Linked DNA regions of Cystobacter fuscus DSM 2262. The protein of the gene in region 1 interacts with the protein of each later gene in a pairwise test. Links are inferred from orthologs where the notes say so. Each region holds a gene or a part of one and is shown on either strand. Other genes may lie near its edges.

The links. The genes of interacting proteins can lie anywhere in the genome.
Region 2: the proteins of secD (region 1) and pheT interact in binary tests that used the Escherichia coli proteins (3 or more experiments, as listed by UniProt). The link is inferred for Cystobacter fuscus DSM 2262 from one-to-one orthologs.

The regions. Positions count from the first base shown.
Region 1 is NZ_ANAH02000003.1:14,012-17,871, reverse strand. Bases 418-3,375 are described here. They hold secD (protein translocase subunit SecD), read right to left. Parts: upstream 2,803-3,375; coding sequence 1,033-2,802; downstream 418-1,032. Other genes in these bases: tgt (tRNA guanosine(34) transglycosylase Tgt), read right to left, coding at 3,355-3,375; yajC (preprotein translocase subunit YajC), read right to left, coding at 2,802-3,152; secF (protein translocase subunit SecF), read right to left, coding at 418-1,008. Outside these bases: more of secF, read right to left, coding at 1-417; more of tgt, read right to left, coding at 3,376-3,860. UniProt on the Escherichia coli protein: Part of the Sec protein translocase complex. Interacts with the SecYEG preprotein conducting channel. SecDF uses the proton motive force (PMF) to complete protein translocation after the ATP-dependent function of SecA.
Region 2 is NZ_ANAH02000066.1:442,116-446,123, forward strand. Bases 346-3,451 are described here. They hold pheT (phenylalanine--tRNA ligase subunit beta), read left to right. Parts: upstream 346-745; coding sequence 746-3,157; downstream 3,158-3,451. Other genes in these bases: pheS (phenylalanine--tRNA ligase subunit alpha), read left to right, coding at 346-746; D187_RS42455 (integration host factor subunit alpha), read left to right, coding at 3,260-3,451. Also shown: more of pheS, read left to right, coding at 1-345; more of D187_RS42455, read left to right, coding at 3,452-3,676.

The DNA.
Region 1 (3,860 bases):
GATGAGCAGACCGACGAGCGAGAGCGCCGTGGTGCCCGAGGTGAGGATGGTGCGCACCAGGGTGTCGTTGACGGCGATGTTGATGACCTCTGGCAGGGGCTTGCCCTTGAACTTGCCCATGTCCTCGCGGATGCGGTCGTAGATGACGATGGTGTCGTTGACCGAGTAGCCCACGATGGTGAGCAGCGCGGCGATGGCGGTGAGGCCGAACTCGGCGCGGCTGAACAGGTAGAAGCCGGCCACCATGATGACGTCGTGCAACATGGCGAGCAGGGCGCCGGGGCCGAACTTGAAGTCGAAGCGGAAGGCCACGTAGATGAGGATGGCCACCATGGACAAGAGCAGCGCCTGGATGCCGCGGTTGCGCAGCTGCTTGCCCACCTGCGGACCCACGTACTCGGTGCGGCGCATCTCGAAGTCGGGCTTGTCGGCGGCCTGGCCCTGCATCAGCGCGCCGCGGATGCGGTCCGCCATGCCGCTGGCCACCACCTGGTAGTCGTAGTCGCCGGACTGCGCCTGGCCGATGTCGCGCACCTCTTCCACGCCGGTGCCGGTGCCCTCCACGGTCTTCTCGATCTGCGCCGTGTCCAGCGGCTGCTTGGAGCGCACGTTGATGATGCCGTTGGCCAGGTCCACGCGGATGGCCTTGGGATCGATCTGGCCGAGCGACTGGAGGGCCTGGCTCGCCTTGGCCCCGCCCTCCTCGGTGAGCTGCGTCACGCCGCCCAGGCGCACGAGGAACGAGTTCTCCGACGCCGCGCCGATGCTCTGCACGGACACGTCGTGGAGCTGCCCGGTGGACTCGACGCGCTGGCGCACCTCGCTCGCGGAGACGGGGTGGTTGAACTGCACCTCCACCACCGTACCGCCGGCGAAGTCCACGCCGAAGTTGAAGCCCACCACGGCGATGCCCACGAGGATGATCAGGTTGATCGCCGTGGAGATGAAGAGGGCCGGCTTGCGCTTGCCGATGAAGTCGATGTTCGTCTTGTTCTTGAGGATCTGCATGTCGGCTGTACCCCGAGGTGCTGCCTAGACGGACACCGTCTGGGCGTTCCGGCCGTGGACGAAGTAGGTCATGATGACGCGCGTCACCAGGATGGACGTGAAGAGCGAGGCCAGCAGGCCGATGATCATCGTGGTGGCGAAGCCGCGCACCGGGCCCGTACCGGTGAAGAAGAGGATGAGGCCGGCGACGATCGCGGTGACGTGGGCGTCGAAGATGGTCCAGAAGGCGCGGTCGTAGCCCTGGTCCACCGCGGCGCGTGCCGTCTTGCCGTGGCTGAGCTCCTCGCGGATGCGCTCGTTGATGAGCACGTTGGCGTCCACCGCGATGCCCAACGTGAGCACGAAGGCCGCGAGGCCCGGCAGCGTGAGCGTGGCGTTGAAGAGCGCCATGCCCCCGAGGATGAGCAGGCCGTTGAGCAGCAGGGCCACGTCCGCGATGAGGCCCGAGGCACGATAGTACAGCCCCATGAAGACGATGACGCACAGCAGGCCCACCGCCGCGGCGAGGCTGCCCTTGCGGATGAGCTCGTCACCCAGCGAGGCGCCCACCTGACGGATTTCGCCCGTGGTCACCGGCGCGGGCAGCGCGCCCGCCTTGAGCGCCAGCGCCAGCGTCTGGGCGTCCGCCAGCCACTGCTCCAGCGGACGGCCTCCCGCGCGGCCCATGGTGATGCGCGCCCGGCCACCGCCGATGCGCTCGTTGATGCGCGGCGCCGACTGCACGTAGTCGTCCAGGACGATGGCCATGCGCCGGCCCACGCCCTTGTCCGTGAGCTCCTCGAACTGGCGCGCCCCGGCGGCGTCGAAGCTGATGTTCACCTCGGGCTCGTTGATCTGGCTGAGCGAGGCATCCGCGCCGGTGAGGCTCTCGCCCGTCAGCGGCGCTTCCTTCTCCACCAGGTAGGTGCGGTAGCTGTCGCACACGCCCTTGCGCGTCGCGCTGGCGATGCACTCGAGCAGCACGAGGCGGCCCTGGGGCGTCGCGTCCTTCACGTACGCCAGGAGCGCGTCGCGGTTGGGGCCCTGCAGTTGGGGGAAGCCGTCGGCGGTGGTGAGGGTGATGTTGCTGTCCTCGGGCGGAGGCGTCTTCTGGTAGTGCTCGCGGAAGAAGTCCGTGGTGTCGTCCACCATGTGGAACTCCAGCTGCGCCGTGGTGCCCACCAGCTCCTTGGCCTGCTCGGGATCATTGCGGCCCGGCAGGGAGATCTGGATGGCGTCCGTGCCCAGCTTGCGCACGTCCACTTCGGCCACGCCCCACTTGTCGATGCGGCGGCGGATGACGAGCATCGCCTGGTCCACCGACTCGTCGCGGAAGCGGTTGACCTGGCCCTCGTCCGGCGCGAGCACCAGGTTGGCGCCGTCACGCGACACGCGCGTGAAGTCGGTGAAGGTGGCGAGCACCTCCTTCTCGATGGCGTCCATGGTGGCGGGGTCCTGCGCGGTCAACGTGAGCTGGAGTCGCTCCACGTCCGTGTTCACCGTCACCTGGCCCAGCTGCTTGTCGTTGATGTAGCGGACGATCTGATCGCCCCGGCGCTCGGTGCGCTTCTCCAGGGCCGTCTTGGTGTCCACACGCATCACCATGTGGATGCCGCCCTGCAGGTCGAGCCCCAGGTTGATGCGGTACTTGGCGGGAGGCGCCCAGCCCGGCATCGCCTTCTCGATGGCCGCCAGGTTGTTGCGCTCGCTGCGGTCCACCTTGAACAAGGAATAATAGGAGGGCATCAGGAGCCACACGGTCACCAGCGTCACGCCGATGACCAGGCCCAGCCTCCAATACCAGCCGCGATCCATCACTTCTCCTCCTTCTTGTCCTCGGTCTTGGCCGCCCCGGCCGCCTCGGGCAGCGCGTAGCGCCCGGCCACCGACGTCTTGAGCACGCGGATGCGCGTCCCGCTGGCCACCTCGAGCGTCACCTCGCGATCCATCACGTTCTGGATGCGCCCGATGAGGCCGCCCTGGGTGACGACCTCATCGCCCTTCTTCAGGCTGGAGATGAGCTCCTGGTGCTTCTTGAGCTGCTTCTGCTGCGGGCGGATCATCACGAAGTACATGATGGCGAACAGCCCGATGATGAAGACGATGTTCATCATCCCGCTGGGACCGCCCGCCGCCTGCGCCAGGATTGGAATGCTGTCTGCCACGAACCGCCTCGTCGCTGGATGAAATTTGTACCGGGTCGCCGCCCCTGATTTTCACGGTCGGCGAATAAGTCCGAAAGGGGGGCCTCTTAGCAGCAGCCCCACACCCCCGGCAAGCAAACCGAGGAAACCGGACACTTCCGCCCCGCGTCATCCTCGTCGGGCAGGCGGCCAGGGGCGCCCTTCCCGGCGGCCTCCCGGGGCACTACTTCGCCCGCGTCCGCTCGGTCTCCTGGGCCCGGGCCCGCTCCCGGAAGTCCCGGGCGAACTGGGCGTAGCGGTCCTCGGCGATGGCCTCGCGCACCTGCTTCATGAGGGTGAGGAAGTAGTGCAGGTTGTGCAGGCTGTTGAGCCGCATGGCCAGGATCTCCCCCGCCACGAAGAGGTGGCGCAGGTAGGCCCGGCTGAAGTTGCGGCAGGTGTAGCAGGAGCACGCCGGGTCCGCCGGCCGCTCGTCCCTCGCCCAGGTGGCGTTGCGGATGACGAGCTTGCCCTCGGAGGTGAAGAGCAGGCCGTTGCGCGCGCAGCGCGTGGGCAGCACGCAGTCGAACATGTCCACCCCGTGCTCCACGCAGGTGACCAGGTCCACGGGCGTGCCCACCCCCATGAGGTAGCGCGGCTTGTCCCGGGGCAACAGCGGCGCGGACCAGGCCACCCCCTCGTACATGGCCTCGGGCGTCTCACCCACCGCGTAGCCCCCGAGCGCGTAGC
Region 2 (4,008 bases), on another replicon or contig:
TCGCCCCCGGCAGCCGCCACCCGGTGTCCCGGACGATGGAGGACATCGTCCGCACCTTCCAGCGGCTCGGCTTCGAGGTGGCCCATGGGCCGGAGATCGAGCTGGACTACTTCAACTTCGAGGCACTCAACCTCCCGAAGGATCATCCCGCGCGCGACATGCAGGACACCTTCTACGTGGACGAGGCCTCGCTCGGCCATGCGAAGAAGGCGGACAGCCCGGTGCTCTTGCGCACGCACACCTCGCCGGTGCAGGTGCGCTTCATGCTCAACCGCAAGCCGCCCATCCGCGCCATCATGCCGGGCCGCGTCTACCGGCGCGACTCGGACATCACCCACACGCCCATGTTCCACCAGGTGGAGGGGCTGCTCGTGGACAAGGACGTGAGCTTCGCCGAGCTCAAGGGCACCCTGGACGCCTTCGTGAAGGCCTTCTTCGGCTCGGACACGCGCACGCGCTTCCGGCCCTCCTTCTTCCCCTTCACCGAGCCCTCGGCCGAGGTGGACATCTCCTGCACCTCGTGCGGCGGCAAGGGCTGCCGGGTGTGCAAGCAGACCGGCTGGCTGGAGGTGCTCGGCAGCGGCATGGTGCACCCCAACGTCTTCAAGTACAGCGGCTACGACGCCACCGAGGTGACGGGCTACGCGTTCGGCATGGGCGTGGAGCGCATCGCCATGTTGCGCTACCGCATCGATGACCTGCGGATGATGTTCGAGAACGACGCGCGCTTCCTGGAGCAGTTCTGATGAAGATCTCGGTCAAGTGGCTCAAGGACTATGTGGCGCTGCCCGCGGCGGTGGAGGAGCTGGCGCGCAAGCTGACGGCGGTGGGCCTGGAGATCGAGGGCCTGGATCGCCCCGGCGAGGCCCTGCGTGGCGTCGTGGTGGCGCAGATCCAGGAGTCCGTCCAGCACCCCAACGCGGACAAGCTGTCCGTCACGAAGGTGGACCTGGGCGGCCCGGAGAAGCTCCAGGTGGTGTGCGGTGCCAAGAACTTCAAGGTCGGGGACAAGGTGCCCCTGGCCACCCTCGGCACGAAGCTGCCCAACGGCGTGGAGATCAAGCAGGCCCCGCTGCGCGGCGTGGACAGCTTCGGCATGCTCTGCTCGGCCAAGGAGCTGGGTCTGTCCGAGGAGTCCTCCGGCCTGCTCATCCTCCCGCCGGAGCTCAAGCCCGGCACCCCCATCGCCGAGGCGCTCGGGGTGGATGACGTGGTGCTGGAGGTGAACGTCACCCCCAACCGGCCCGATGCCCTGTCCCACCTGGGCGTGGCGCGCGAGGTGGCCGTGGCCACGGGCGCGCCCCTGAAGCTTCCCGAACCCCGGCTCGCGGAGTCCGGCGAGCCCGCCTTGAGCAAGGTCAAGGTGCGCGTGGAGGATCCGGTGCGCTGCCCGCGCTACACGGCCCGCGTCATCGAGAACGTGAAGATCGGCCCCTCGCCCCAGTGGCTCCAGGACCGGCTCAAGGCGTGTGGCGTGCGCCCCATCAGCAACGTGGTGGACGTGACGAACTTCGTCCTCCTGGAGTACGGCCAGCCCCTGCATGCCTTCGACCTGGACAAGGTGGCGGGCCAGGAGATCATCGTCCGCACCGCCCGGTCCGGCGAGAAGATGACCACGCTGGATGGCAAGCAACGCGCGCTGGACGCGGAGGATCTGCTCATCTGTGACCGCGACCGGGCCCAGGCCCTGGCCGGGGTGATGGGCGGCGCGGACAGCGAGGTGAGCGCGAGCACCACCCGCGTGGTGCTGGAGTCCGCCCACTTCCAGCCCTCGAGCATCCGCCGTTCCTCCAAGCGCCATGGCCTGCACACCGAGGCCTCGCACCGCTTCGAGCGTGGGGCGGACCTGGACGCCGTCCTGCCCGCGGTGGACCGAGCCGCGGCGCTCATCGCCGAGCTGTCTGGCGGCACGGTGGCGCCGGGCCGCGTGGACGTGTACCCCCAGTCCCAGCCGCTGCGCCGGGTGTCCCTGCGCTATGGCCGGGTGGAGAAGGTGCTCGGTGTGGCCATCGCCGAGGCGGACTGCCGGCGCATCCTCGGCACCCTGGGCTTCCGGGCCGTGGAGGAGGGGAGCGGTCAGACGACCTTCGAGGTGCCCCGCGCCCGCGTGGACGTGGAGCGGGAGGAGGATCTCCTCGAGGAGCTCGCCCGCGTCCACGGCTACGACAACATCCCCGCGAAGCTGCCGCGCGGTCTCGCCGAGCTGGCCCCCGAGCCGCCCGCCGCCGAGGCCGAGCGCCGCGCCCGTCAGGCACTCGCCGGAGCCGGGTTGAGCGAGGTGGTGAACTACTCCTTCGTGATGCCACGCGTGCTGGAAGCCCTCGGGGGCAAGGAGCAGCCGGTGGCGCTGCTCAACCCGCTGAGCGTCGAGCAGTCGGTGATGCGCACGAGCCTGCTGCCCGGCCTGCTGGAGAACCTCTCACGCAGCGTGCGGCACCAGGTGGACACCGTGTTCGTGTACGAGATGGGCCGGGCCTACCTGCGAGACCCAGCGGGCGGCCAGGGCCAGCAGCCCGCAGCGCGCGAGGTGCCTCGGCTGGCGGGCCTGTGCTGGGGCCTGCGCGGTGGCCGCACCTGGACCCAGAAGGACGCGAAGGCGGACTTCTACGACGCCAAGGGCGCGGTGGAGGGCGTGCTGCACGCGCTCCATGTGGACGGCGTGCGCTTCGTCCCCGCGGAGGCCCCGTCCTTCCATCCGCGCGCCTGCGCCCGGGTGGAGCTGGCCGACGGCACGGTGCTCGGTCATGTGGGCGAGCTGCACCCGCGCGTGACCAAGGCCCTGGAGCTGCCCCGGGACATCTTCGCCTTCGAGCTGGACACGACGCCGCTCTACGCCGCCGCCCGGCTCGTGCCCTCGTGGGGCGGCCTGCCTCGCTTCCCGGCCGTGCTTCGGGACCTGGCGGTGGTGGTGCCCCTGGAGCTGCCCAACGACGAGGTCCGCCGGGTCATCCTCGAGGTCGGCGGATCTCTGGTGGAGGACGCGCTCGTCTTCGACGTCTACACGGGCAAGCCCATCCCCGAGGGACGCAAGAACCTGGCGTACGCCATCCGCTACCGCTCGCCGGAGCGCACCCTCACCGACGCGGAGGTGGGCACCGCCCACCAGCGCATCATCGCCGAGGTCAACCAGCGCCTGGGCGGAGCCCTGCGCGCCTGAGAACGCGAAAAACCTGAGTGAAACCGGTGGGTTGACAGTTGTTGGGGAAGACTGTCACAGTCCGCCGGGTTCACTCCGGAAGAGGGACGCGAAGGCACGCGCATGACCAAGGCGGACATCATCGAGGGCGTCTACGAGAAGGTCGGCTTCTCCAAGAAGGAGTCGGCGGAGATCGTGGAACTCGTCTTCGACACCTTCAAGGAAACGCTCGAGCGGGGGGACAAGATCAAGATCTCGGGCTTCGGCAACTTCCAGGTGCGCCAGAAGAAGGCGCGCGTGGGCCGCAACCCGCAGACGGGCAAGGAGATCGAGATCTCGGCGCGCCGGGTGCTGACCTTCCGGCCGAGCGCGGTGCTCAAGGCGGCACTCAACGGCGAGCAGATTCCGGAGAACCACTCCGAGCTGGACGCCGCCGAGGAGGCCGCCGCCGACGCCGCCGAGGCCGCCGGGTTGGATCCGGAGGACATGGACGAGGAGTTCGAGGGGTTGGAGCCCGTGAAGGTCTCGCGGGCGGAATGAAGGCGAAAGCCGGGTGATTTTTTCGAGGGCTGCCCGATCTCTTTCTTGACCTGAGGATGGGGTAGGGGCATAAGGCAGCCCATCTCGCCGACGCCGAAAGGCACCGCGCGGGAGACAGCACAACGGGGCGTAGCGCAGCCTGGTAGCGCACTTGCTTGGGGTGCAAGTGGTCGCAGGTTCAAATCCTGTCGCCCCGACCATTGAAGGCCCTGGAGTCTGACCTCATCGTAGGCTCCAGGGTCTTCATCTTCCCCTTCGGGGGAGCAGTCGTTGTGGGGAGTTAGTTCAGTTGGTTAGAACGCCGGCCTGTCACGCCGGAGGCCACGGGTTCA